DNA from 4 places in the Vibrio rotiferianus genome. Region 2 is predicted to be linked to each of the others. Evidence: predicted binding sites of a transcription regulator. Region 2 holds the regulator's gene; each other region holds the start of a gene.

Region 1 (7,519 bases), 800 kb from region 2:
AAACCCGTAGGCCGTCGCCGGTGCCATGTGTTGGGTGATGCCTTGCTGTGTGACCGTTAATGCATCATGACCATGCCCGCAAATTACATCTTGAACTTGATGCTCCGCCAAAAGCGCAAGTAAGCTTGCATCGTTTTCCAAGCAAATGGCTTTCATCCATTCTGAACCGACGGGAATAACAGGGTGGTGGACTACAACAATCGGGTTGGTTGTATGGCGAAGCTGTTTATTCAAACGTGCTAGCCCGCGGTTATCGATACGGCCAGAGCCTAAAGGATGACGCTTATCTAAAGGTTTGGTGCTGGAATCTAAGAACAAGACTTCACGGTTGTGGATTCTCGCTTTATCTGTGACTTTGATACCACTGCCGCGCAGCTCTTGCTTCATCAACTTCGCATCATCGTGGTTGCCCGCAATCGCGAAGATCGACTTATCTTGGATATGTTCTTCTACAACATTTAGTAGAGTCAGGTAGTCACCCGCTTTGGGGTTGCAACAAAGATCACCAGTAAGCAAAAGGGTATTGCAGGAAGCATCTTTCTGAGCAAGGAGCAGGGCTTTACGCAGGTTTTCAAAGCTGGGCTCATCACTTAAGTGGCAATCGCTGATCTGGATAATTGACTTCATAAGGTCTAGTCGCCCCGGGGGGGGGGGGGAGTGGGTATTTTTATGCCAGTCTAACATTCAACTCTCCGGTTTTAATAGTAAAGTTGATGGTAGAGAGTAATTAGGAGAGCGATAGGGTGAACATCAGCAATAGCGGTAATGTGAGTATACTGAAGAAGTTGCCAAACAAGACCATTGAAGCGACGGTCATTGGCTCAATGTTCAGCCGCTCAGCAAACAAGTAGTTCATTACGGCTGGTGGAAGCATAGTGAACAGTACCATCATTTGCAGTTGCATTATCGGTAGTGGGATTAGCCAATAAATGAGTGCAAATGCAATTGCGCCTGTCCCAAGTGATTGTGCTGTACACACGAGGCCTACCTTTAAGCCATCCAACCTCAGATTTAACATCTGTGCGCCCAATGAAAGAAGCATAACTGGGACGGCAGCTTGACCAAGTAATGCCGTCGCTTCATACAGTGGATTCCAAATGCTAACCCCAGAAAGGTTCATAGCCAGTGCGAGTGAAGCGGATAAAAAAATCGGCATTTTGATGATTTGTTTAAGCGGGTTACCACTACTAAGAAGCATCACGCCTAAACTGATATGTAAACACGCGGAGACAACAAACAGCAGCACCGCAGAAGGGAGAGCGAGCTCTCCGAAAGTATAAGTGAACAGCGGGATCGCTAGGTTTCCGCTATTTCTGAACATATGCGGTGGCGCCCATGCTTTGAAGGATAGACCTGTCAACTTTGTAATTGGCACCATCACAATGCCAGGTACGATTACCGCAATAATAGCGGCAAGCAAAAGAGGAGCTTGACCCATGTCGATCGGCATACTTACTAGAGACGAAAATACGAGTGCAGGCGTGAATACATCCATATTGATGCGATTTATTGGGCGAAAGTCGGGCTTGATAAAGCGACCAACTAAATAACCAACAAAAACCAAAGCAAAGACTGGGAATAGAATGCTGACGACTTGGTGAAGCATATTGGTACTCTGATGGTGAGATGGAATATAAAAACAGTATCAACCTTTCCTTTCACCGTCATGATACAACGTGCAGAATTTTGCTTTTGTTCAAGGTTTCATTTTTCTACCAGATCAGTAGAAACTGAATAAAAACTCCAATGAATACAACTGGTCAGATCTATTTTCAGAGTGACTCAAACTACTGAAAAACTGAGAAGTTTTATGTCAATTGTTTGTAAAGTGACCAGTATCTGACATTTTTATTAAATAGTGAATAATCTTGTTTTGATGTTTAAAACTAGTAATTTGGACTGGATAGCTTCCTAACTTTAGAGGGAATTAAAGTAAAATCTGGAAATACTGGTGAGTAAAGTACTTCGATGGTGAAATATTCGGTATATTAGCAAAGAAAAAAGTTGGCGAAAATCATAAGCTTGGCATACACTTCCTGATGTAACCCCGATATGTTGTTGAATTGGTAGGGTAAAACTGCTCTGGCGCTACACTAAGGTAGCATTGTTTAACATAGCTTTGAGGAAAGTTTTATGGCGCTCACAAAAGCCGAACTTGCAGAAAACCTGTTTGATAAATTGGGATTTAGTAAACGGGACGCCAAGGAAACGGTGGAAGTGTTTTTTGAAGAAATTCGTAAGGCACTCGAAAGTGGCGAACAGGTAAAACTGTCAGGTTTTGGTAATTTTGACCTTCGTGACAAAAACGAACGACCTGGTCGTAACCCGAAAACTGGTGAAGATATTCCAATTACTGCTCGACGAGTCGTTACGTTCCGCCCGGGTCAGAAGTTAAAAGCTCGCGTAGAGAACATAAAGATTGACCAGTAAGCCATGTGACATGGAATGAGACCACGCTTTGTCGTGGTCTTTTTGTTTGTGTTTTTCAGTAGTGGCTAAAGAACAAATAAAACCACCGCAATAGCGGTGGTTTTTAGTATTGGGTAGGTTAGCTTAGCTGTTTGTAAGACTTCTACTTTAAGCAGCTTCTAAGTGTGTTGTTAGGTATGGATGCCAAGCGCCCTGGTACAAGTTTTTCGATTGAGTGCGCATGCTTTTTATCGATGCTATTTCGATATCGTTTAGGTTACGGCCCTCTACTAGTGCTTGACGCTCTAGCTTCTGAATTTGTTCGTACAAATCGTGTTCAGGGCCGTTCTTTACATCAGCGATTGCTTTTAGGTGCAATTGAACTTCGGCAATAAGGTTAGTTTTAGGAAGGCGAACCAACAGGTTCAAGTCACGGTACCCAGATACAGTTGGCTTTTTGAAGCGGTTTTTGACTTTTACGATAGTTGTCTCACGTTCCAATGCTTCATACACAGATACTAGGCTCGCTACATCATCAGCAACGATGGTCGCACGTGCTAAGTCAGTAATACGCTCGACTTGGCCATCAAGTTCGAGGGCAATCTTTTCTTCGGCACGATGTTGAGATTTAACGCCTGCGAAGTATGGCTGAGCGTCAGTTAGAAGGGCTGTACTCTTACAGATGGTTTCAAGCTCGAACTGTGCTTGGTGAGCTTTACTGTAAAGGACGTCGAAATCTGAATAAGGTTGAGTTGGTCTAGAGTCGATTGACTGAATGCCATATAGACCACTAAGGCTATGCTTGAACAATTTTGAGCAAACTTCGTTTTGGCTAGCAGAACGATCTTGCTCGTTACTCGGGACATTTGGAAGTGCGGCGAATGCCGGCGCACGGCTTAGTACTAAAAGCATCAATGCTGTAGTACGTAAAAATAAGCTCATTCACTCTCCTTAACTTGTTTGCACTTAGAAAATGGGTAACGAAAAGGTCACTAAGATTAACAAATCAGGTTCTACCTAATTAATGGGGCCTCTATGAACGATCCCAAGGTCGACTTTTATCCTTATAGTAGAATCGTGTTCTAGATCACCATTTTTCCTTCCTTTATTCTGACAACCAGAAAAAGCAAGGGTTCCTTCTTGAACGATAGTCATCCTACCATCGCAGTATTAACCAAAGATGAACGCCATAGACAAATTTGGAAAAATCATTAGTCTTAGTCCACAAAGTTGCGCTAAGCGCTCATTACAATTATCAGCCGACAAGTAGAAGTAAAATGAGAGATCAAGAATTTTGGCACACTAAGTGGGCCAGTAATCAAATTGGGTTTCACCTTGAAGATGTGAATCCACTGTTACCTGCATTTTGGCAGCACACGAACCCAAAACGTGAAGATACAGTGTTGGTTCCATTATGCGGCAAGTCAGAAGACCTAATCTGGCTTGCGACGAAACACAATGAAGTGCAGGGTGTGGAACTGAGCCAAATTGCCGTGCGTGCATTTTTTGCTGAGCATTTTTACACACCTACCGTAACACCGGTTAACGGTATGCATGAGCTGTATCAGTTCGATGAGCTATCCATTTATACTGGCGACTTTTTTACCGCCCCAGTTTCAAAAGCGGATATCATTTATGATCGTGCTGCACTCGTTGCATTGCCGCTAGAGATGCGAGAAGAATACGCCGCACGCGTTAAGCAGTTACTAAACCCTGGTGGACGTATTTTATTAGTGACGCTCAACTATCCTCAGGATGAGATGTCAGGCCCTCCGTTCAGTGTGCCAGTCGAGGAGATCGAACAGTTGTTTGCGGGTTACAAAATTACTTGTTTGCACGTAGACAAGGCTGACGAGAACCATCCGAAAATCGCTAAGAAAGGGCTCAGCCGTTTCTCTGAAGAAGTGTATTTAATCGAGAGCAAGTAACGGTTTGTTCGAGTCTACACAAAGAAAAAGCGCAGCCAATTGAGCTGCGCTTTTGTTTTTCTTGTGTGGATTCGCGGAATTAGTACACGATCTGTACTTTAGAAGCGTTGTTCACTGCATCTTCAATCGAATTTTCAATGGTCTTGCGACGGGTTAAAACGACACCCAAGCGGCGGCGGCCGTCGATTTCAGGCTTACCAAACAAACGAACTTGAGTTTGTGGCTGAGCCAGTGCTTTGGCAAGATTGTCAAAGCGGATATCAGTTGATGTACCTTGGCCTAAAACAACCGCGGATGCAGATGGCCCATACTGAACGATGCTGTTAATCGGCATGCCAGTAAACGCGCGTACGTGAAGCGCGAACTCAGACATATCTTGAGAAATCATCGTCACCATGCCGGTATCGTGCGGGCGAGGGGAGACTTCGTTGAAAATAACTTTGTCTCCTTTAACAAATAGCTCCACACCAAAGATACCGTAGCCACCTAGCGCATTAACAACTTTCTCAGCCGTGTATTCTGCTGCTTTGATTGCATTCTCTGACATGGCTTGTGGCTGCCATGACTCACGGTAGTCACCGTCTTCTTGTCGGTGTCCGATCGGCGCACAGAAATGTACACCATCGACTGCACGTACTGTTAGCAACGTGATTTCGTAATCGAAATCGATAAAGCCTTCTACAATGACACGGCCAGCACCAGTACGGCCACCTTCTTGTGCGTATTCCCAAGCGGTTTGAACGTCTTCTTCCGTTTTAATCACGCTCTGACCTTTGCCCGAAGAGCTCATCACTGGTTTAACAACACATGGGATGCCTACATGTTCAACCGCCGCTTTAAAGTCTTCAACGTTGTCTGCAAACTGGTAAGGAGAGGTGGTTAAGCCCAATTCTTCAGAAGCGAGCCTACGGATACCTTCTCGGTTCATCGTTAACTTGGTCGCTTTTGCAGTAGGAACAACGTTCAAGCCTTTTTCTTCTAACTCAACCAATTTGTCCGTCGCGATAGCTTCAATCTCAGGCACTACATACGCAGGCTGCTCTTTGCTGATGATTTCTTCTAGTGCTTGGCCGTCAAGCATATCGATGACGTAGCTGCGATGCGCCACTTGCATTGCTGGAGCATCGGCGTAACGGTCACATGCGATCACTTCCAAGCCAAGACGTTGGCATTCAATTGCCACTTCTTTACCAAGCTCGCCTGAGCCCAAAAGTAATACACGGGTAGCATGAGTGCTAGTAGCAGTACCGAACATAGTGTTCCCTTACAAAATAAAGTGATGAAACAGAAATTGCAGGGGATCATACTGAATTTTTAGTCCGAAGCAAACGTTTGCGTGAGTTTTTTGATAATAAAAAAGCCCTACACAGAGTAGAGCTTATTACTTGAGGCCTGAATGAGTTAAACGTTCACAAAACTCACTGGAATATCAGGGTTTAGTGCCTCAAGCGTCGATTGAGTATCAGCTAGGTGGCTGATCTTGCCTTGCGAGTTCTCGACTAGTGCCGCTGCTTTGATGTCTTCAAACTGCTCTCCTGCCATCAGGATTTGAATCAGTGCGACCTGAAGTGGAGGTAGGCTAGGGTTGAATGCAGCGTTTTCTGCATAAGCCCCTTGGAATACGCGACCACTGTTCATCTCAAGAGCAATACCACTGAGGTTGTTCGTGTAAGGCGCGTGGCTGATGTTCATTGCGTTAACAGCTTCTTGAATCAGAGTATCGTCTTCATCGTAAACAAACTCGTGTTTCACTTCTGCCATCAAACCTGACTCAATACCTAAGTCTGCAGGGCCAAACGCTTCAGGAAGGTAGTGATGCAGTGATTTTTCTTCGCGTTCTGGTAATTGGATCTTAAGCTCTTTCGCAGTGCTTAGCTCATTCATGAACTGTCGACAGTGTCCGCATGGGCTGTAGTTGATGGTGATGTCTTTTACACCACGTTCACCTTTCATCCATGCATGGCTGATTGCACATTGCTCTGCGTGAACGGTTTGCCCTAGCTGAACGCCAAAGAATTCCATGTTTGCACCGAAGTAAAGGCGACCAGAGAGGCCACGAACGATCGCGCCAACATAAAATTCAGAAATAGGAGCGTAAGAGAACGCTGCGGCAAAAGGAAGTAGAGCAACACGAAGCTCTTTATCAGAAAGATTGGTAGCGTTTAGCAGCTCATCAAACTGTTGCTCAGAAATAGTAGCATCAAAATCGTCTGCTTGGACGATAGGAGCAAGATGTTTTGAAAGTGCTTCAGGAGCGCTTGTTAGCGCCTGTTCAATGCGACTTTTCATGTTGAATCCTTGTTAGTGCATGGACAGTTATTCTATGTGAAGGATGAAAATGTTCCGTGCTTCAGATCACGTTAATTGATGTAATTGAACTTTACGTTACATAATTAGAGTGAGGTCACACATGTATTCGATTTCATCACGATTTAACGTTATCTCTGTCCCACTAATAACTATATCAACTGATATTCATACTGCGAGTTTTCTAGGAGAGGCTATGACCTGCTCGCTTTAGAGGAGAGTAAAGCAAGGCAGATCATTGAGGTCTTTATTGGTACAACCAAACAGCTAAAGCAAAGAAGCTAGGCGCAAGGATAGAAGTGATGATGCCACAAAGCACTAATGCAAGGGACGAGAAGGCTGCATCGCCTGGTTGTTTTTCTGCACAGGTGGCAGTGCCCAAAGCATGCGATACCGTACCCATCGTTAAGCCGCGTGCAATAGGGTGTTTGATGCCAATGAGGTTAAAGATAGGGTACGCGAGAATGGCACCGAATAAGCCCACAATAAGCACTAGAATAGCGGCAACAGCAGCTTCACCACCCAGGTGGCTAGAAATCTCCATTGCGATAGGTGTCGTTACCGACTTGCCGACTAAGCTTGCAATCAAGCTGATGTCTGCTTTAAACGCTACCGCGATGAGCGTCGCTGTTAGCATTGACATTACACTACCTAACGTACAGGCCAGAGCGATAATGCGCCAGTTTGATTTGATCTGTGGCAGTTGCTCGTACAGCGGGTACGCCAGTGCAACAACGGCTGGTTGCAGCAAGAAGCTGATGTATTCGTTGTCTGCGTAGTACGTTTCAAATGGCACTTTTAAAAAGGTAAGTAACGGGATTAACACCGCGATGCTGATCAAAAGGGGGTTCGCAATAGGATTATTTACCTTAATA
Region 2 (7,519 bases):
TCTATGGTGCTTGGTGGTGCGGTGACACGTTTGAACACGCGTTCACAAATTCTGGTGAAATTGGGTAATTTAGGCAAACACATTTTGCCTTACATGTGGCTGTATAAGTTGTTTGCCTATATTGTGATGCCACAGAAAAATCAGCGTGAGTCGCGTCATCTATTTATCCGTGAAGCGAAAAAGTTGTGCCAAAAAGAGTTCAAGCGATGGTTTATCTTGGCCGCAGACGTTAACCCGTTGATGAAATACTTTAAGGATCGTGAACTCCCGATTCCGACGCTGTATTTAATGGGTGATCGGGATTATATGTTCATCAAGCCAGTTAAGGAGATGGTCGCAGTGCATAAGCAGAGTGTATTACGCGAAATCCCCGATTGTGGCCACGTATGCAATGTAGAAAGACCAGATGATTTTAACCAACATTCCATCGAGTTTATCAAGCAGCAAAGTTTAGCTGCTTAACACAACGCTAGGTCAAAGCAATGGAAAAAGTAGGGGATATATCACTGGTCCCCGATTTGATATCCGCATTGCCAACACGCACCAAACTGCCCCTCATTTATCTCTGAACATTTTGGACACCGCCAATCTCGATAAGTCTGATTTGCTTGTTTTTGGTAATCTTCAACAATAGCAGCAGCTTTCAACTGTTGCTCTGGATGTAAAAGCCAAATATAGGGGTCTGTATCGTCACCAAACGGCAATTCGCCCTTTAGCCCAAACATTCCTTCACCTCGAACTTCACAGCCAATTTGCTCGGTCTTGAGAAGCTCACAGACTATGTGAGCTTCAGCTGGGTTTCTCGCGATGAAGATTTTCATTGAGCGTTTCCATTTTGCTGAACTTGAGTTGGGCGAATCTTACTCATAACCCATTTGGCAATGATTGGAAACAAACCAAGTAAGGCAAATGACGCAAGTACGGTGGGTGACACAATGCCAGAAAGACTATCTATGGTGGCTAATTGAGTACCAGCGTTCAGATAAACTGCTGTACCTGGCAACATACCAACTTGGCTAGTGAGGTAGAATCGTGCAATGGTTATTGGTGTCAAACCCATCAGTAAGTTGATAAGGAAAAATGGGAAGACGGGAATAAGACGTAGTGAGAAGAGATAAAACGAGCCGTCTTTCTCAACGCCTTCGTTGATCGCACCTAGCTTATTACCAAACTTGCCTTGTACCCACTCTCGCAGTAAGTAACGGCTGCTAAGGAAAGCAATGGTCGCACCAATAGTGCTGGCAAAAGAAACCAATAAGAGACTGGTCCAGAAACCAAATAGAGCAGCACCCAGAAGCGTTACTACGGCAGCTCCGGGAATGGAGAAAGCGGTGATAGCTATATACGCAAAGAAATACGTTGCTGCAGCAAATACGAAGTTTTGGCTAATAAAAGCATTCAACGCCTCTTGCTGCGCCTTGGCATTTTCTAGGGTTAGATATTGACCAAAATTCACACCTAAAAAGATAATCGTCGCGAGTAGGATCAGTCCTAAAATCAGTTTCTTATTCATATCTATCATTCCATCTCTGCTTCTTAGATAATAAGACAGAATGGAGTGAGAAAAAATTTCAAAAAAAAACCGCAGTGTAAAACTGCGGTTTATGAATACCTGGAGCTCAAACTTGTATTATGAGAGGTGGTTAATTAGCTCTTCTCGGCGAGACTGAGGAACAACGCTCCAATGAGTACCGTTAATAGCGCCTTCAAGGGCCCACAGTAACTCGATGCTTACAGAAGCGGTATGCGTTTCCTGGATCGCTTTATAGGCGTTTAGCGCACCTTGTTCTTCGAGCTGAGTGACAGAGTCAATACCAGCTTTTTTAAGCATTCTCTCTGTCGCTAGTCTAAGATTCGGTAGGTCTTTTAAACGCGTTGGTTTAGAACTGGCTTGCTGTTCTTTTTCAAGCTTTGCAGTTTCGAGTGAACTTTTGGCTACTTCCACTAAGTGTTGTGGTGTATCCCAAAGGTCTGGTGAAACGGCGTAGTACTTAGTAACAACAGGAAATCCACGCTTCTTGTATACGTAAGGTTTAAGTCCCTGAGTTTCAAAGTCTGAAGATGTCTTTTTATCTGCTCTGATATGAAGCTGGTTGTTAACGACTAATGCAAACATTGTTTCATCAGCAAAAAGGCCAAAGCCGCCAAACATTGAGCGTGACTTGATCGTACCAAGCACCTCAAAAAGCTTCATAGAGTCTTTGAGTATCGGTTTATCCATGATGTGTTATCTCGGTGTAATTTAAATTACGCCACCAAAAATCAGGTCCGAGAGATTAGCAAACGCATGCAGACACAATGTCATTAAAGGGTAAACTCGTCATATGCATACTTGCCATCGGTAACCCCGCTACCATGCTATCTCATGCGATAGTTTAGGCCGGAAGCTTTGCGTCCCACTCTTTAGAGTGGTTTGCCCTGTGCGTGACACTGAGAGCATACTTGCTATATTGGACTAATATCACACTCTGCGTTTATAAATGTGATCTTAGTTCAATTAATAGTTATTTTTTCGTGAGTTAAGTTTCATAGATTAACAAAGTGGTCTACCAGAAAAAGGTCAGTACTAGAGAGTAGAGTGCACGAAGAAATAACAAGCCCGCAAAGTTTTACATACAAACCTGTTGCCGCGGATGAATTGTGAAATAAAAAAGCACCCATGTGGGTGCTTTTATGATGAGTAAACGAGTACTACCTAAAGACTAGTTGAGCTTTCTAACCGTATTTCTAATCACGATCTCTGGCTGCATTTCAAACACTCGTTTTTCGTGTTCTTTATCTTTGATACGCTCTAGTAGGATCTCAAACGCGTTTTTACCCACACGACGTTTTGGTTGGTGGATAGTCGTTAGTGGTGGTGAGAAGTACTCTGCCAGCTCAATGTTGTCATAGCCGATAACAGAAACATCATCTGGTACCTTGATACCGTTCTGCTGAAGGCGGCTCATCAAGCCAAGTGCCATAGTGTCATTGAAACAGAAAACTGCGGTAGGGCGTTTTTCCATTGCAGTAATGTTATCTGCCGCTAGCACAGCGGTATCACATTCAAAGTTGCCTTCAAGAATCCAATCTTCGTTAACCGCAAGGTTTGCTTCTGCCATTGCACGGCGATAACCCGCAATACGCTCTTGGCACGCAGCTTTTTCGAAGTGACCGCTTAAACACGCGATGTCTGTGTGACCATTGTCGATCAGATATTTTGTCGCGATGTAACCGCCTTCTTCTGAGTTATCAATGATCTTGTCTGCTTGTGAGCTTTCTGGACCCCAGTCCATCACAACTTTAGGTATGTCTGAGTGACGATCAAGCATCTCTTTTAGTTCTTCCGTCAGGTCAGAACACATTACTAGAATGCCATCTACACGCTTTTCAGCGAGCATGCGGATGTAGTCACGTTGCTTCTCGTAAATACCGCCCGTGTTACATAGGATAAGAGTGTAACCTTGACGGTAACAGTAGCTCTCAACACCATCGATCACTTCAGAGAAGAACAGGTTGGTAGATTGAGTTACTAGCATACCGATGGTACGAGTTGAGTTGCACTTTAAACTGCGCGCAACGGCACTTGGTGCGTAATTAAGTTCATCCACCGCTTTCATTACTTTTTCTTGAGTTGCTTCTGCAACAAAGCGAGTTTTATTAATTACGTGCGAAACCGTAGTGGTAGAAACGCCGGCTAAGCGAGCAACGTCTTTAATAGTGGCCATAAATGATGTCCTGTATCGAGCTACTGTAAATACCGTAGTGAAGACAACCATACGCTTAGGGTCTTGCGCAAACCGAGCAACTGCGAATAGGGGCATTGCTGAGATATTTGGCAGCGGTTGTTCCGAAATCGGTATAAAAAGGTTTGTAGCAACATTTATCGCTGAGTCTCATATTCCTTTCTTATACTAAGTGAGGAATTGGTCAGCAATCCTGTTAAGAAAACACAAAAACCGCTTTATTTCAGCGGTTTACATATAAATCATATTTAATCGTTTGCGCTCACATTTTAGACTGATGCGGGCAAGCTGGCAATGTTTTAGGTGGTTGTTTTGTGCCTCGGAGGTCACAGTTTAACGGCTAAATGGATTGTATTTCTCTGCGCCAGATTAAAAACAAACGAATAAAATAGGGAGTCTGAATGACAGACTCCCCAAAATAGGCGGCAATTATTCACCAAGAAGGTAGGTGCTGTCCAGTTTACAAAATGCAATTAATAGTTGCGCGACACTAACATAGAAGCCAAATTCATCGAATTGCTTACATTTAGCGGCAAACTGAGGTAGCCATGTCAAAAGGTGTTGCTGGATGAACTCATTTTGCTTTTCGAACGCATCTTCCATGTGTTTTTCCTGCTCGAGTTCATTTGAGCGGATAATCATATTGCCTAAAAAATCTAACTCGACTGCTAAATGATCCGCAGGCTCTTTTAGATTTTCGTCAACTTGCACACCAAAGTCTGCCATCAGCTTTTCCATCTCTTCTGCTGGTTTATCATTTAATAAACCAGATTCACCGATGTACATTGAGGCATAAGGTAGCGCACCGTGCTTTTCTGTTTTAAGAAAAAGTTCACAGAAGTCCGCAGCTAGCTCTAATTGAGCATCTTCACGATCTTGTAGGCGATTAAGCGCATCAACAAGGGCATCAACCGATGGTTTGAGTGTTTCATTTTCACCCAAACCAGCTAAAAAGCTTCGAATTTCAACACTATGATAAGATTCCAGCTCCTTGTCTGTTAGCTCTTTTGCGAACAGGCTAGAAAACCACCAATAAATCTCAGCTCGTTTTTCGTTAAAAGCTTTCACTTCTTGCATTTTTTTGCTCCCAAATAGTTATCCCCTAAGTGTAAACAATTAAAATGAATAGCAGTAACTATAATTGTTATGGTTTATTGGGAAATATGCATGTTTATGAATGGCGGCAAATAAGCTTGTTTTGCATCAATAAATCCACAAAATCTTGCTTTTTATTGTAACTATTACTAGATATGTTACTAGTTATGAATAGAATACGTCTTGGAAGATAAAAAAGACAGAAAGTGGTGTAAATGAGCTATCACGTATTAGTCGTAGAAGATGATGTTGTAACTCGCAGTAAGCTTGCGGGCTATTTCCAAAATGAAGGTTACAAAGTTAGTGAAGCAGAAAGCGGTGCTGAAATGCGCGAAGTGCTTCAAGAAGGCGATGTAGATTTGATCATGCTGGATATTAACCTGCCGGGTGAAGATGGCCTTATGCTTACGCGTGAATTACGCAGCCAATCAGATATCGGCATCATATTAGTGACAGGACGCACGGATAGCATTGACAAAATCGTTGGCCTAGAAATGGGCGCAGACGATTATGTAACAAAGCCTTTTGAACTAAGGGAATTATTGGTTCGCGTTAAAAACTTGCTGTGGCGTATCTCAGCGGCTCGTAACGGTTCACAAAAAGCAGCAAATGATACGAATGAAGAACACATAGTGCGCTTCGGTGAGTGGACGTTTGATATTCAGCGTCGTGCTCTAAGCCGCAATGGTGAGCCAGTGAAACTAACGAAAGCAGAGTATGAGCTGTTAGTTGCATTGTCTTCATACCCAAATCAGGTATTAAGCCGAGAGCGTATTTTGAATATGATCAGCCACCGAGTGGATGCGCCAAACGATCGTACTATCGACGTTCTTATTCGACGTATGCGCGCTAAGATGGAGTTTGATCCAAAGAACCCACAAATCTTTGTGACCGTTCATGGTGAAGGCTACATGTTCGCAGGTGACTAGAGTCTGCTGACTTAAATCAACGCGTTAAAGAAAAAGGAGAGCAATGCTCTCCTTTTTTGTGCCTGTTGGTTTAGTTTTGAAGCCGGCTTAATGCGCTTCTTCGACTGGCGCCTGGCCAATATTGTCGCGTAGGTGCTGCCAGATAATACCCAGTGTTTCGTGCCAGTATCGTTCCGTTTGTTCTAGGTACTGTGCTTTTGGAGCATAGCGATGCCAAGGTTGGTTGACATCAGCCACAGCCAAGAAGTTGGTTGGCGCTGGAATGGGCTTGATCCCTGCTGCACGAAACTCGTACATTGCGCGCTTCATATGGCTTGCTGAAGTGACCAGTACAATATCTTTCTGTTTTACGAATGCTGCAGCTTGTCTGGCTTCTTCCCAGGTATCTTTCGCATCTTCAAGTAAGATGATATCGGATTTGGCCACTCCAAGAGAAAGGGCTACGTTAGCCATCATACGAGCATGGCTGAGCTCTGACCCTCCAGCGTAGCCTGACAAAATGAGCTTTGCGCCTGGATACATACGAAGAATACGTATACCTTCAGTGAGTCTCATTAAAGCAGCACGACTCAGTTGTGAGGTGGGTGGTATTTCGTCATCGATCACATGGCCATTTCCTAAAACCATTACATAATCGACAGATTCTGATACGGGCAAGAATGCTTTGTATTCGCGTTCCAATGGCATGAGCAACTTGGTCGAAATAGGTTGAAATGAGGCAAGGAAAATGCCAGCAAAAGTGAATAGAACAATGAAACAACCAGTTTTACGTTTGCTGGTAAAACTAATTAAAAATAGGCCAAATAGACCAATCAGCAGTAAGGCCGGTAAGGGCATGAGCAAGGCTGATATTACTTTTTTCAGCTCAAACATACTTAAATAGTCCGAAAAAACATCAATTGATTATAAAAATGAGGGAGACCCTCTTTATTCCTGCTTTTCTTGTGCCAGAATAGCGGCACAATCCGATATGATAACCCAGTAGACGTGACAGAAGACCGTAATTTCGACGATATCGCCCACAAATTTGCAAAAAATATTTACGGATCCGATAAAGGTGAGATCCGCCAAATCATTGTATGGGAAGATTTTCTACAGATTCTAAGTGAATTAGGCGCCGACCATCAAGCTCTACAAGTCCTTGATGCTGGTGGTGGTTTAGCACAAATGTCGCAAAAGCTTGCTAAGCTCGGACATCATGTCGCTTTATGTGATCTATCTTCGGAAATGCTGCAACTAGCAAAGCAGGATATTGAAAAAAACGGTTTGCTTGAGCAGTATCGCCTGATTCATTCGCCTGTCCAATCCATTGGTGAACATATGGAAGCGCAGGTGGACCTTGTCATGTTCCACGCAGTGATGGAGTGGTTGGTAGACCCGAAAACCGCACTCGAAACCGTTTTGGAACAGGTCAAGCCGGGGGGCATCGCTTCGGTTATGTTCTATAACCACCACGGCTTAGTCTATAAAAATGTGGTTTGTGGCAACATTCCTCATGTTTTAGACGGCATGCCTCATCGGAAAAGATTTAAACTACAGCCACAGAAAGGTCTAAAACCTGAAGAGGTCTATCAATGGATAGAAGATTCTGGTTTTAGTATTTGTGGAAAATCTGGTATTCGTTCATTCAGTGATTACATAGGCAATATGGAATACATGGGCGATTACGAGTTTGAAGATGTGTTGGCGCTAGAAAAGCAACTTTGTCGACAAGAGCCATACCTCTCATTAGGCCGCTATATCCATGTGTGGGCTAAGAAGAACGATAAA
Region 3 (7,519 bases), 530 kb from region 2:
CTACCGTGGTTGTAGAACGCGCACCACCAACTGCAGCGTGCACTGTCGCACTACCAGTGTAAGCAAACAAGTTAAGGAAATCTTTACCCTTCGACATTTCACCAAGACGACGACGAGTGATCTTATGATCCAAGAACAAGCCAGTGTCTAGGTAATCGTGAAGGTTTACGATCAGCTTCACGCCATACTCGTTCACTTCAAGCGTCTCTGAAACTTGACCTAGTTTTTGGTACTGACTACGGCCTTTCTGCTTCTCACGAACTTTTAGTACAACTTTGTTCGCTTCAACGCCTGTTACCTGAATCGTTGCACGGATGATGTCCGTTAGACGACGCTTAGCTTTTTCTTCAGGAATGTTTTTAGGTGCCGCGTATTCCTGAATCACAATTTGCTCGCCATAAACGTCGATAGCCACGTTGTATTCTGGAAGGTCCGCATCGTAGATACGGTAACAGTCTAGCTTCTCTTTACGCGCCCACTTGCCAATCTTGCCGATATTTTTCTTCAAACGGTTTGAAAAGTCAGGTGCGATCTGAACATTAGTGTCCGCGCCTTTCACTTCATCAGCGCTGCGCTCTGCAATGCTGTAGTTCTTTTGGTGACACGGTAACGCACCGTTATTCAATTTGAACTGTTTGTCTGCACGCATACGAAGACAGCTTAGTAGCTCATCTGAACTAGAGAAGATAGACGCTTTACAACCGCCAAACTCTGCTTTTAGCTGACCACCAAATGCTGTGTATAGCGCAATCAAACCAGGCTCAGTACCAAGACGCTCACCATAAGGCGGGTTAGAAACGATAACGCCAGCTTCGAAACCGGTTGGACGAGTAATAGTTGCCGCATCACCTTGTGCAAACGTAATTAGCTCTTCAACGCCAGCTCTGCGAGCGTTGTCCTGTGCTACTTTCAGAACTTTCGGGTCGTTATCGAAGCCGAAAAACTTAGCGTCAACTTTTTTGACACCGCGTCGGGCTTGTACATTTGCTTCTGATTTAATCTCTGCCCAAAGCTCAGGTTCAAAGTCTTCTAGCGCTTCAAAGCCCCACTGTTTACGTTTAACGCCAGGTGCCATGTTCGCAGCCATCATTGCCGCTTCAATCAGCAACGTACCAGAACCACACATTGGGTCTAGAAGTGGTTGAGAGCCATCCCAGCCACAGCGCATTACGATTGCTGCTGCAAGCGTTTCACGAAGTGGAGCTCGGCCAGATTCTGGGCGATAGCCACGTTGATGAAGACCACTGCCCACCATATCGACACCAAGAATCGCTTTGTCTTTATGTAGACGAACGTGAACACGGATATCTGGACGCTCTTTGCTAATGTTCGGACGAGGAAGCCCTTTCTTCTCAAAGCAGTCTACGATGCCATCTTTGACTTTCATCGCACCATATTGGCTGTTGCGGATTTCGCGGTTAGTACCGTTGAAGTCAACCACAAAACGCTTTGAGCTATGGAATTGGTTTACCCAGTTGATTGCAGACGTTGACAGGTAAAGGTCCATGTCGTCGTTACAGGTAAACTCCGATAAAACACGTACAAATCGAGACGCTAAGCGGCTCCACAAACAGCAACGGTAAATCTGTTCATTCGTTGCCTTAAATTTTACGCCTGCCTGTACTGGTTTGGCGTTTTCAATGCCTAGTTTAGTCAGCTCTTCTACAAGCAAGTTTTCCATGCCGTTTGAAGTTACCGCGAGATATTGATTCATAGTGTTCTTTCGTCGATAAAAAATGGCTTTGATTATACCTGACTTTACGATCAATGCCTCGTTTTTAAAGGCTTTTTCGCTTTATTAGCGCAAACAGTCGCCAATCTCACCAACTGAAAGTCAAATCACGCCACCTCCATAAACAGAATACGTCTCCTTATCACCTTCTTGTAAAAATGCGGCCTGTGGTGAAAGTAAATACTTATTCACTAACAAATTGGTATATACCAGGATGGGTTTTGACATGTAATTTACTTACAAAATGGGCGTATAGAGGAACAAAAGGTGAAATATTAAGCGTCTTGTTGCCTAATTTAAGGAAAAGCTAAAGTGAAAAAATTGGAATAAAAGTGAGTTGCTTCATATATGAGATATGAAATCCCCCTCATCTAGGGATGAGTTTTGGGTGCGTACGAGGAGAGATTTGGAAAATTCTAGGCAAAAAAAATCGACCTAATGCGGTCGATTAATGCAAACAAAGGAACGAAAATAAAGAAAAAATCAAAAGGAAACTAACCCACCATCGCCATTGGTGCCATCATGAATAAGTGATTGGCACATACCATGCGATCATGCATTACTTTAATCGGTTGTCCAAATGGCAGTGCTTTATTGCCATCGAGTAAGAACTCGTCCTGCCCTACATAAGCACACAGACTAGATGTTTCGCCTGGCTCGAGAACGATGAATACGCCTTCTGAAAAGCGGTTTGTCAGGCATACCATGTCCCCTTCTTCTGGCTCATGTCCATCGCATTGGGCATCGAAGAACCAGCTCTTGGGCTGGACTGGCTTGTGAAAGCGTTTTGCGGCTACGCAATAAAGCGTAAGTTCGGCTTGACGGTATTCGTTGATGTCGAGACAACGGATTCGTTCGTTGTACGTTTGGAACGCGCTTGCGTCATCAACGGTGAATTCATTGTCTGAGAAGGCACAATTGACCAACAGCTTACGGCATAGATTGGTTTGGAAAATCATCTCCTCCCCCAAATCCAGCATTAGGCAAGCTTTCTGCTCGTCAAAATACCAATTCCATTTGTCGCTGGGTTTAAGCATTATTCCGTTCTCTTGTGACTAGTTAAACAGTAATAAGAGGTAAAACGCTTAATTACCTACTCATGATTTTTAAATTTTACAAACGAACGGACAAAAAAAAAGAGGAAACGAGTTCCTCTTTTTTTTAGTAACAAGCGTCGATTTCTCAACGAGTTAGCAGCTAATTTTATAGACTTTTAACAATATCGCGTACGAGGCCCGGACCGTGGTAGATGAACCCAGTGTAAACTTGAACAAGTTGTGCACCCGCCATCATTTTCTCTTTGGCAGCAACGTATGAGTCCACACCACCTACGCCGATGATCGGTAATTTGTCACCCAGCTCTTCATGAAGTTTACGAACGACCTCTGTTGAACGAGATTGAACTGGGCGTCCACTTAAACCACCCGCTTCGTTCGCATGTTTCATTCCTTCAACAATTGTGCGATCCAACGTCGTGTTTGTTGCAATAACGCCGTCAATGTTGTTCTTAATTAGAGAATCACAGATCTGGCTGATTTCGTCATCACTCAAATCCGGTGCAATTTTTAGCGCAAGTGGTACGTACTTACCGTGTTTTTCAGCAAGTTCTGCTTGTTTCTCTTTGAGTTCAGATAACAACTCGTCTAGCGCTTCACCGTACTGAAGCGAACGAAGTCCTGGTGTATTTGGTGACGAGATGTTCACGGCAATGTAACCGGCATATTCGTACACTTTTTCCATACAAATCAGGTAGTCCTCTGCCCCATTCTCAATTGGTGTGTCTTTATTCTTACCAATGTTGATACCAAGAACGCAGTTGTATTTTGCCTTTTTCACATTCTCAACCAGATGATCCACACCTAGGTTGTTAAAGCCCATACGGTTGATGATACCTTCCGCTTCAACTAGGCGGAACAAGCGTGGCTTGTCATTACCTGGTTGCGGACGAGGCGTAACAGTACCAACTTCGACAAAACCAAAGCCCATTGCGTCAAAGGCTTCGATACATTCACCGTTTTTGTCCAAGCCAGCAGCAAGACCCACTGGGTTACGGAATGTAAGCCCCATGCATTCTACTGGACGGTTTGGTAGTTGTTGACGATAGAAAAGATCGAGAGGAGTGCCATTAAAGCGTTGGAAATTTTTGATTGCAAGATCATGTGCCTTTTCGGCATCAAGTTGGAAAAAGCCAGTTCTGGCTAGACGGTAAAGCATTGTGCCTCCGAAAGAAAAAAGCCCCGTGTAAACGGGTCAATATTATTTACTGTTTTTCAATGCAATTCAATGAAAATGAGTGAATTCGGCAAAATAGTACGTCTCATTTTAGTTTTGCTCGTAAAAACAGTCGATTAGCTCACTATTCTCTATACAAAATTGCTAGCTTTTTCTTTAGAAGCAAACGATTTCATGCCATAAAAACTTAAATTAGGGGTTACAGCGTCACTATTTATGGGTAGTTATAAGTGATTTGAACATAAAAAAGCCCCGCGATTGCGAGGCTTTTGCTAAAGTCACTTACCCTATTCGTTCGAAGAACAGTTCAGGTTAAGTAGAACTAATTCTCGAAGTGCAACAGAGAACTTAGCGAACTCATGAACGGAACCAACTTTGAACTCGTTCAAGATGCTTTCCCAACGATGGAGTGACAGCTCATTCGTTGTCATCCAATCTTCTAGCGCTTGCATCACATCTAGATCTTCTGTTGAGCAACTACAAGTTAGAACTTGAGCCGTCAATTGGCGTTGTTGCCAATCAAGATCTTCACGGAACGCCGCACGCGCCAGAGCTTGCCAGTTGTTATCCACCGCTTGGCCATTGATTTGCTTCAAGAACCAGTGAAGTGATAAACGGTCACCCAAGTTAAAGTAAAGCTTCGATGCTTGCTCAACTGTTTTACCCGTTTCGCTTGCCACTGCGGAAATGTCCAATGCTGATTGTAAGCTAGAGAGACGTGCAACGTGGTGTGCAAGCTTGTCTTCTACTCCACGCTCAATCCATTTCAGAGCAAGTTCGTTGTGCTCTTCCACTTCTGATGCAACTAACATGGTATCTAGTGTTTCAGTAATGGTGTGAACATCATCTTTATATAGTGCAACGAGCTCAGTTACCGTGCTCTTACCGCTTCGGTTGCGTAGTAACCAGCGAGAAATACGGCGTAATGCACGACGTACGTAGAACATGATTTCATATTGAGCTTCTGCAGTTGCAATGTTATCTAATGCACGGGTTTGCTTAAGAATATCTTCCAGTTCGAAGATTTCACGGGTCGCACTGTAAGCATTTGCGATATCAACTACACTCGCCCCCGTTTCTTCTTGAAGACGAGTCACGAAATTACAGCCCATTTCATTAACCATTTGGTTTGCCAATGCCGTCGCGATAATTTCAGCACGCAGCGGGTGGTTTACCATCTGATCTTTGTAGTTACGGCGTAACTCACTTGGGAAGTAAGCAACTAGCTGTTTTCCATGGAATTCGTCATTTGCAATGTCATCAGCAACCAACTGCTCTTTCAGAACCATCTTGCCGTAAGCCACTAGCACTGAAAGCTCAGGACGCGTAAGACCAAGACCTTGTTTTTCGCGCTCAATGAGCGTTTCATCGTCTGGAATGTACTCAAGAGCACGATCCAAGTACCCTGCCCTCTCCATTGTATGGATAAAGCGGATTTGTTCTTTGACGATACCGACACCCTGTTGCTCAGTCACTGAAATCGACTCAGACTGACGGTATGCATCATCCAAGACGATTTCGCCCACTTCGTCTTCCATCGATTCAAGAATCTGGTTGCGTTGTTTAACAGTCAGATCGCCATTTGATACAAGACCGTTCAAGAAGATCTTAATATTTACTTCGTTATCCGAACAATCTACACCACCAACGTTGTCAACAAAGTCCGTATTTACTCGACCACCAGTCGTTGCATATTCGATACGACCAAGCTGAGTCATACCTAAGTTACCGCCTTCACCAACGACTTTCGCTTTCAAATCACGTCCGTCGATACGGAGTACATCGTTTGCACGGTCGCCAACATCGGTATGTGTCTCGCTAGATGCTTTAACATACGTGCCGATACCACCATTCCAAAGTAGATCCACTTTCATTTGCAGGATCATCTTAATCAGATCGTTTGGTGCTAGAGACGCTTTCTTCGTACCCAGCATTTTTTGGATTTCTGGTGTCAGGTGGATCGATTTAGAGCGACGAGAGAAAATACCACCGCCCTGCGAGATCAACTCTGCGTTGTAATCTTCCCAACTTGATCGTGGCAGATTGAATAAGCGGTTACGCTCTTCCCAGCTGGTGGCTGAATCTGGATTTGGATCAATGAAGATGTGCATGTGGTTAAACGCAGCTTGTAGACGAATATGCTTAGATAGCAGCATACCGTTACCAAATACGTCACCCGCCATATCACCAACACCAATTGCTGTGAAGTCAGTGGTTTGACAGTTGATACCCATTTCACGGAAATGGCGTTTCACCGACTCCCAACCACCTTTCGCAGTGATACCCATTGCTTTGTGGTCATAACCGTTAGAGCCGCCTGATGCAAACGCATCGCCTAGCCAGAAGTTGTACTCTGCAGATACAGAGTTTGCAAGATCAGAGAACGTTGCCGTACCTTTATCGGCTGCAACAACCAAGTATGGGTCGTCTTCATCGTGACGTACTACGCTCTTCGGTGGAATAACTTCGCCTTCGATGATGTTATCGGAAACATCAAGAAGCGCGCGAATAAAGCGTTTGTAACAACGCTGACCTTCAGCAAAGATTTCATCACGGTTAGTTAGAGTGTGCTGACGTTTACATACGAAGCCACCTTTTGCTCCCACCGGAACAATAACCGTGTTCTTAACTTGCTGCGCTTTAACCAGGCCAAGAATCTCAGTACGGAAGTCCTCTTGTCGGTCCGACCAACGCAAACCGCCACGTGCGACTTTACCGCCACGTAGGTGTACACCTTCGATATCCGGTGCGTACACAAAGATTTCAAATGCAGGTACAGGTTGAGGAATATCTGGGATTTCGCTTGGCTTCATCTTCAATGATAACCAAGGTTTTGGCTGCTTATCTTCGTCCAACTGGTAGTAGTTAGTACGCAGCGTTGCTGTGATCATTTCCATGTAGCGACGGATAATACGATCATCATCCAAGCTTTCCACACGATCCAATTCTTCCGTAATCTTCTTAATGAGATCGTTTTGACCTTTCTCACTGCCCTTATGTTTTGGATCGAATCGCTTAGCAAACAGATTCACTAGACCCGTGGCTAAATCTGGGTAATGGCTAAGGGTATCTTCAATATATTGTTGACTAAATGGGAAGCCAACTTGGCGCATGTAGCGAGCGTATGCACGAAGAATAGAGATTTCACGACCAGACAGTGAAGCGCCTAGTACCAAGCGGTTGAAGCCATCACTTTCTAAGTTACCAGCCCAAATCGCTGCGAATGCGTGTTGGAAACGATCGCGAGCTTCACGAAGATCAACCGTCTTATCGCTCTTATGCAACATCGAGAAGTCTAAGATCCAAAATGTTTGGCCGTTGTTAGTTTCGATCTCATATGGTGATTCGCCGATCACGCGTAAGCCTAGGTTTTCCAACATTGGCATCACGTCAGATAGGTGAATCGGCTCGTCGCGGTGGTATAGCTTTAAGCGCACCGCTTTCGATTCTGCCGCCTCTTCTTGCGGGCGGTAAAACAACATGCCGAGTTTGTTATCATCGCTTAACGCTTCAAGACGTTCGATATCTGCAACTGCAGAACCTGGCATCATGTCT
Region 4 (7,519 bases), on a different replicon from region 2:
CTCGCTACCAGCATGGAAAGACCTACCAGCGGGCGGCACTTACGAGCTTGATATGGTTTACTACCTACCAATCTCTGGCCCTGCTAACTACACGGTGATTTCTGGCGGTAAAGAGTTCGCGTTCAAGTTTGAGCAACCAGACCTACCAATCGGTGACTTAAACTCTGGCACTGGTGGTGGCGGTGGTACTGAGCCTGGTACTTGTGACACAACAGGCCTTGTGACTTACCCAGACTTCCCACAAACGGACTGGCAAGGTAACCCAAGCCACGCTAACCAAGGTGATAAAGTGATTCACAATGGTGTGGTATACCAAGCAAACTGGTGGACAGCATCAGAGCCGGGGAGTGATGGTAGCTGGTCGACAGTATGTAATATCTAATCCATATTGAAAGCATGACAAAAGCGCGCGATTTACATCGCGCGCTTTTTTATTGTGTGTGTTTGATATTATTGTGTTGCTTTGAACTTTGGATGATTGTGCAAAGACGCTTGAGTAAACGCTCAGAACTCGTAACCTTCAGGAATAACGACAATCCCTTTTTCTGATACATGGAATCGTTTTGCGTCTTCGATTTTGTTGATACCAATTTGTGTGTGAGGCGGGATACGAACGTGCTTGTCAATAATGCAACTGACGAGCTGACAGCCTTCACCCACCTCAACATCATCGAAAATAATGCTATCGACGACGGTTGCGCTGTCTTGAATACGCACGTTAGATGCGATGACAGAGTGCTGAACAGAACCGCCCGAGTTAATGACGCCGTTGGCAATGATTGAGTTAATGAAAATCCCTTCATTACCTGTTGCTGATGATACGGTTCTTGCTGGTGGGAATTGAGCTTCGTAAGTGCGAATTGCCCAGTTCGGTTGATATAAATTCATTGGTGGCACCGGCTCTAATAAATCCATATTGGCCTCGTAGAAGGAATCGATCGTACCTACATCTCGCCAATAGCAGTCTTTGTCTACACGGCCTTTGCTTCCGCAGAACTTATAAGCGTAAACGGATTGGGTATCGATGAGTTTAGGAATGATGTCTTTTCCGAAGTCGTGGCTTGAGTCTTCAAGTTTTGCGTCTTCTTCTAGTGCTTCTTGTAGGACATCCATATCGAAGATGTAAATCCCCATGGATGCGAGACTCTGAGTTGGGTCATCAGGTAGAGTGGGTGGGTCTTCTGGTTTCTCGATAAACGATTCGACTAAGCCGTTTCCTTTAATAGCCATGACGCCAAATGCGGTGGCATCTTCTACGGGCACATCCATGCAAGCAACGGTTAGCTTTGCGCCGTTCTCTTTGTGTTCTTCAAGCATGGCTGCGTAGTCCATACGATAGATATGATCACCAGACAGAACAACGACGTATTTCGCATCATTACGAGAGAGCAGCCACATGTTGTGGTAGATAGCATCTGCGGTACCCTCGTACCATGCACCACCTTTGCGCATTTGGGGTGGAACAGCGGTGATGTACTCACCAAGTTCGGGATTGAACACAGACCAACCATCACGTAAGTGCTTTTGTAGTGAGTGTGACTTGTATTGAGTTAACACTAAAATCTTCCTTAAACCTGAATGAAGACAGTTGGTTAGCGTAAAATCAATGATACGGTATTTACCACCAAATGGAACGGCTGGTTTGGCTCTATCGTCGGTAAGTGGGCTCAGCCTTGATCCCATACCGCCTGCTAAAATTACAGCGAGTGCGTCTTGCATAATGTTCCCTTTCCCTTATTTTACGTGGCTCGAAAGCAATATTCAGCCTGAGGAGTTAGCCAACTACAGTTGCTTTACGAGTGATGTTGTAGAGTGCCCTTTGTGCTTATATAACGTAGTACAAGATTCGAGCCATCGAATTTTATCAATGAAATCAATGCTCTTTGAGGGTGGGTGCGTGAGCGCTGCACTATATTAGGGAGTAAGGAAATATGGCGCGCACTGTATTGGTGAGGGCAGCAGGGTGATAGTCGACTTCAAGATTGAGTTTACATTGTAAAGTATTTTTAAAACAAAGAGATAGCGTAAGTTGATAGCAAAACAGGAGCTCAAAAGCTCCTGTTTGTTGAACTAAATGCAATCAAGGCTATGAAAGGCCGATAATATTGCCTTGCTCATCAAGATCCAAGTTCATAAATGCAGGTTTGTCTGGCAACCCAGGCATAGTCATTACGTTACCAGAGAGAGCGTAAACAAAGCCCGCACCTGCACATAAACGCAATTCACGAATTGGTACGGTAAAGCCACTTGGTGCGCCTTTTATTGCCGAATCCGTCGTGATTGATAGAGGTGTTTTCGCGACGCACACGGCTAAATCATCAAAGCCTAATTTTTCGAAGTGTGCTAATTGCTGTTTCGCTAGATCACTCATTTCAATATTTGAGGCACCATAACCGACTTCACACACCGCCATCAATTTTTCCTTTAAGGATTGCTCTTTGGTGTAAAGAGGCTTGAATTCAGAGGCCTGATCGCAAGTTGCCACTACGTGCTGTGCAAGCTCAATAGCGCCGTCACCACCTTGACCAAATGCAGTACTGACCGCAACTTTTACTTCAGGATTAAAACGCTCGATTAACGCTTTTAGTTCTGCCAATTCTTGTTCTGAATCTTGTGGGAACTGGTTGATGGCTACGACCGCAGGGATTCCGTATTTATGCACGTTATTGATGTGCCATTTCAGGTTTTCGAAGCCAGCTTCAAGTGCAGCTTGGTCCGGGTTGAAAATAGAATCTGGAATTGCCATACCAGGGCGCAAATCGTAGTGACCTGAGTTTGCTTTCAAACCACGAAGGGTCGCGACAATTACAACGCAATCTGGTGCTCGGTTAGCAGCAGAAGCTTTGATGTTACAGGCTTTCTCAAACCCCATGTCAGAGCCGAAACCTGCCTCGGTGACAACGTAACTAGAAAGTTTTAATGCAATCTGGTCTGCAATGATGGAAGAGTTACCATGGGCGATGTTTGCAAACGGGCCAGCGTGAATAAGCGTAGGGACACCTTCAAGTGTTTGCATCAACGTTGGTGCAATCGTCTCTTTTAGTGTAACCGCCATTGCACCAGCAACTTGCAAGTCTTCGGTTGTCACTGGGTTGCCATCTAGATCATACGCAACGACAATGCGACCAATACGCTGACGTAAGTCTTTAAGATTTTTTGCAAGGGCAAGGATAGCCATGAGCTCGGACGCGGCAGAAATATCAAAACCTTCTTCACGTTCGAAGCCGTTGATGGTTTTACCTTCTTCGTTTAAACCGATCTTCACCATGCGCAGCGCACGGTCATTGTGGTCCATAACGCGCTTCCATGTGATTCGCTCAACATCGATTTTCAATGCTTTTAAACCAGTGCGTTCTTCAAATGCGCTGTAGCCTTCACGTTGCTCATGGTAAAGGCGAGCATCAAGTGCCGCTGAAGCTAAGTTATGTGCTGCTGTGACTGCATGAATATCACCAGTAAGGTGAAGGTTCAGCTCGTCCATGGGAGCGACTTGAGAGTAGCCGCCGCCAGCAGCGCCACCTTTGACGCCAAAAACTGGCCCCATCGAAGGTTGACGAATACACGCGATTACCGATTGATTGATTTTAGATAGGCCTTGGGATAGGCCGATTGTGGTTACGGTTTTGCCTTCGCCTAATGGGGTAGGCGTAATTGCAGTGACCAACACCAATTTACCATCTTGGTTAGCGTTTAAGCGTTCAAGACATTGGGGATGAACTTTAGCTTTGTGTTTTCCGTGTGTATCGAATTCGTGCGGCAAAAGACCAGCATTTGCTGCGACAGTAGCGATAGAAGACAACGGTGTGTTTCGGCAAATTTCAATATCAGACTGCATGGATACTCCAAAAAAATGGCTAACACGTGGCGTTCAACATCAAGCAATCGAAAGACTGTATTGCTGTTGCGCAAACGTTTGCGCGAGAATAATACTGGTTAAATAAGAGGTGTAAAGCAGTTCATGCGCCTTAGCGTGCTACATAATAACAAAAAACACTAAATACTGCGCTAGATCAAAACAAAAAGGTCACCAAACGGTGACCTTCGCATATTTTTCGCTCTAAGTGCCTGGTTCTTAGCGATCCCAGTAGGTCTCTTCTAGGCTGTCTTCGCGCTCAGGAAGCGCACGAGAGAGGCGAGGAGAGTGCTGAGTTAGCACTTCGTAGCTTACGCGGTTTGCGTACTTACAAATCTGAGATAGAGAAGAGTAAGTTAGGCAGCGGACTTCATGTTTTTCTGAGTTCGGCACTTCTTTCTGGTGGAAAGAGTTTGCTGCCATGTCGTGTAAAAGTGCAGACAATGCCGCGTCACCTGCACCGTTAGTGTTCTTAATCTCAAGAGGGCCACCTAGATAAGGGCCAATATGAGAGTAGACTTTCATCGGTTGTTTACAGTCTTCTTTACGCATCGCACGGCTGAATTCAAACTTGTTGAACTCTTCGATAGAGCCTTCAAGGATGTCGTGCGTGGTTTCACGTTTAACTTTCTCTTCCGTGTAACCTGCCATGTATAGACCATCTGGGCCAGCGGTACATAGAACAAGGTCAACCCACTCAAGTGCTTTATCAGCAGCAGTTAGTGGATCTGTTTCACCTGTTAGCGCTGCGCCTTCTTCTTCGTTCATCGCCACAACAGACACGTTTTCACGAATGTACTCTTGCCACCACTCAGCATTGCCTTCGATTACGTATTTTGTGCCTAGCGTCAATACAACAGGAACATCGTGCTTCTTAGCAAAATCAATTGCTCGTTGAACCGCTTGAGGCATTTGGTCTTCTTTCTTACCACGCATTAGGTAAGAAGATACGACTAGAGCTGATGCTTTCTTAAATACTTCTTCAGGGATGCTCTCTGGAGAGAGTTTGTTCATATGACCTTCGTTGATCGCGAAAGTACGCTCACCATCTTGAGAAATAAGTGTGTAGCAACGACCAATAGGGCCATCCACGGTTTGTAGGTGGTTTAGGTTCATACGTGAAGAGGTGCGGCATAAATAACGGTATGCGAATGAACCTACTTGGATGTTCTTTGACATCACACCAAGAAGTACTGACTTGCTGTCCGCAAGTACAGAGTAGTTATGCAGTGTATTACCGATCGTGTCACCCGGGTATTGGTGAGTGATCAGGCCTTGCTCTACTAGCTCTTCATATAGTGCGTCTGCTTTGCTCTCTTCAAGAACGAGAGAGTGTCCTTTACTAAGGTTGTACTTTTCTAAAAACGCATCGTCTACACGCGCTTCGATATCAACGATGGTTTGACCAACACCGACAATGGTAGGCCGATACAGCTTTGGCGCCTGTCGAGTTTGGTGGACTAATGGATCTCGAGCGTGAGTTGGGAAGTAGTGTTTAGATTTACGCTGACCGGGAAACTTCATGCTTGTTCTTGATTGAGAAAAAAAGAGGCGGGATTGTATCACAAAATTCTGAAAAATCGTTGCGTTTTATTGCAAAGAAGTTCGCCCGCTGAAAAAAGCAGCGGGCTGATGTTTTTAGCAACGATCAGGGATTAATTTGTCGGAGTTACAACTGGTTCCACGTAAGCTTTGGTTCCCCACAATGGTACCGTTGATAAGCTGTGTTTAAAGCTACCCTCAGTCTCTTTGGTCGTGTAAGACAAGTAAAGTAGAGTTTGATTTTCCGGATCGTAGATGCGTCTTACTTTCATTGTTTTAAAGAAGATACTTTTCGATTTCTTAAATACGACTTCCCCTGATTTGCTCTTGTCGATTTTCGCGATCATTTCTGGTGTGATGTCGCCAGTTTGACGACAAGAAATGGAACTATCACTTGGATCAGACAGGCTAAGGTTTGCTTCTATCGACGCAATATGACAAGTCACTCCCGTTACGACTTCATCTTGTAGATGACCTATCTTAATGTCTTTCATTGTGAACATACCTAGCGAGACGTCGCCGACTTCATTGTCACCACATCCAGCCAAGACCGTTACCAAACCTAAAGCAAGCAAGCGTTTTTTCATTTTTCATCCCTTAAATAGGCTAATTTATTGATTCAATTTATCAGACGCACACGATTAAAACAAAATTTGGCCTAACCTCAGGTGTTTAGCTATGTTTGTTACAGTCTTCATGCTAATGTACGGCAAACCAAAGCCTATGGGGTTGTTTTAAATGAACGAACAGCAGTTAACAGCCGTTAACAAAAAGAACGATTGGCTGTATAACTTGGTGGAAGTGGAATTCCCTACACCAGAAAGCATTAAAGGGCGTGAGCTCTATCTTGATTCAAGCACACAATGCGAGTTTTCGCTCCTTGATTCATCTTCTCTTCTCTCTAAAGCAACACAGACTTCTGCTGAGAATATCTATCTAGTTGATTTTCATCGTCTGACGATTATGTTTGCCTTGCTTCAATCAAGTAGATGGGAACATAAAGAGCAACAAGACCTCATTATTGAGTTCCTAACTCAGATTATTTTGTCCTCTGAGTATGAACTGTACGTTGGTTTTCATGATGGTGAGCCTACCGCAGCAGCGATTGTTAGCCAGTACGAGAAGCAAACGTTAATATCTGATGTCGTTGTATCTCAAAACTTAGACAAACAGACCTTTATTGGTGATTTAGCTAAAAAACTAGCGGAATCAGACAAGTTATATGAAACAATAATCGCTGAAACTTGATCTAAGTCGATATCTGCGCATACGAGCAGACCTACTATATCGGCAAATTTGCCATTGGTTAGATAAAAATGAAGAAGCGTTTAACGCGTTGGTTAGCTGTTATTTTATGGTTAGGGACAACCGCGGTAAGTGCGAGCAATGATGAATCTTGGGACGTGAAGCGTATTTTGGTGCTTCACTCCTATGACCCATCTTATCAATGGACGAATGATATTCAACACGGTATTGAAGAAGGCTTTGCCCAAGCAACTGGTGAAGTAAAGCTGTCTATCGAGTACCTAGACTCCAAACGTGTACATTCTCATGGTTATCTGCAGAGAATGGGGAATTACCTTCAACTCAAATATGAAGGCTATCAGTTTGATGGTGTCGTTGTAACTGATGATGCTGCTCTTCAGTTTATTAAAACTTATTACCCCAATGCTGAACGTAAAACTCCAATAGTTGCAGTTGGTATTAACAATCTCAAAGCAACATTAGACAACGTTTCTACAAATGGCAGTGTACTATATGAAGTAGATCGAATTGATGAAAATATCAATTTGATTAATAAACTGCGTCCTAAAATCAAGACTCTTTATTATTTAGCCGATCACAGCATTACAAGTGAACACATCCGTCAACTTGTATTAGAGCATATGAACCGCTTCCCACAAATCAAAGTGGTAGAAGTTCGCAGCAAGACCTTGAGTGAGACTGCTGAGCTGCTGAAGCATATCTCTCCAGATGATGCGGTATTGCTGACTCACTATAATACCGAGACAAGCAAAGGCAAATACCATACTTACCAAGAAATCTCTCATGTTATTGGTACCTCAAGTGCTGCGCCTGTTTTTGTTTTTTGGGAGCACTATTTAGGTGAACCTGGCATTCTTG

Evidence for each region. Region 2 encodes PurR, which represses purine synthesis genes. Its sites were predicted from a motif close to TNANGNAAACGTTTNCNTNA; they were not measured.
Region 1: a site for PurR is predicted at 1,994-2,013, ahead of ihfA (integration host factor subunit alpha). Genes of this name have one in related genera too.
Region 3: a site for PurR is predicted at 4,123-4,142, ahead of pyrD (quinone-dependent dihydroorotate dehydrogenase). Genes of this name have one in related genera too.
Region 4: a site for PurR is predicted at 3,902-3,921, ahead of BSZ04_RS08770 (formate--tetrahydrofolate ligase). Genes of this name have one in related genera too.

The regions. Positions count from the first base shown of each region.
Region 1 covers NZ_CP018312.1:1,183,691-1,191,209, forward strand. The annotation lists gene BSZ04_RS14510 (metallophosphoesterase family protein) at 1-627, opposite strand, end outside; gene BSZ04_RS14515 (AEC family transporter) at 728-1,606, opposite strand; gene ihfA (integration host factor subunit alpha) at 2,134-2,430, shown strand; gene BSZ04_RS14525 (nucleotidyltransferase family protein) at 2,578-3,351, opposite strand; gene BSZ04_RS14530 (thiopurine S-methyltransferase) at 3,687-4,337, shown strand; gene purT (formate-dependent phosphoribosylglycinamide formyltransferase) at 4,417-5,592, opposite strand; gene cdd (cytidine deaminase) at 5,739-6,626, opposite strand; gene BSZ04_RS14545 (LrgB family protein) at 6,892-7,519, opposite strand, start outside.
Region 2 covers NZ_CP018312.1:1,985,798-1,993,316, reverse strand. The annotation lists gene BSZ04_RS18315 (alpha/beta fold hydrolase) at 1-462, shown strand, start outside; gene BSZ04_RS18310 (putative signal transducing protein) at 504-821, opposite strand; gene BSZ04_RS18305 (TVP38/TMEM64 family protein) at 818-1,513, opposite strand; gene BSZ04_RS18300 (TfoX/Sxy family DNA transformation protein) at 1,631-2,221, opposite strand; cyclic di-GMP riboswitch class I at 2,338-2,428, opposite strand; gene purR (HTH-type transcriptional repressor PurR) at 2,703-3,707, opposite strand; gene torD (molecular chaperone TorD) at 4,155-4,802, opposite strand; gene torR (two-component system response regulator TorR) at 5,036-5,749, shown strand; gene elyC (envelope biogenesis factor ElyC) at 5,837-6,622, opposite strand; gene cmoM (tRNA uridine 5-oxyacetic acid(34) methyltransferase CmoM) at 6,737-7,519, shown strand, end outside.
Region 3 covers NZ_CP018312.1:1,452,929-1,460,447, forward strand. The annotation lists gene rlmKL (bifunctional 23S rRNA (guanine(2069)-N(7))-methyltransferase RlmK/23S rRNA (guanine(2445)-N(2))-methyltransferase RlmL) at 1-1,714, opposite strand, end outside; gene BSZ04_RS16095 (cell division protein ZapC) at 2,227-2,769, opposite strand; gene pyrD (quinone-dependent dihydroorotate dehydrogenase) at 2,936-3,946, opposite strand; gene BSZ04_RS16105 (NAD-glutamate dehydrogenase) at 4,252-7,519, opposite strand, start outside.
Region 4 covers NZ_CP018311.1:1,893,274-1,900,792, reverse strand. The annotation lists gene BSZ04_RS08780 (chitinase C-terminal domain-containing protein) at 1-382, shown strand, start outside; gene glgC (glucose-1-phosphate adenylyltransferase) at 505-1,719, opposite strand; gene BSZ04_RS08770 (formate--tetrahydrofolate ligase) at 2,087-3,835, opposite strand; gene BSZ04_RS08765 (inosine/guanosine kinase) at 4,073-5,377, opposite strand; gene BSZ04_RS08760 (CreA family protein) at 5,509-5,982, opposite strand; gene BSZ04_RS08755 (hypothetical protein) at 6,134-6,643, shown strand; gene BSZ04_RS08750 (HD domain-containing phosphohydrolase) at 6,712-7,519, shown strand, end outside.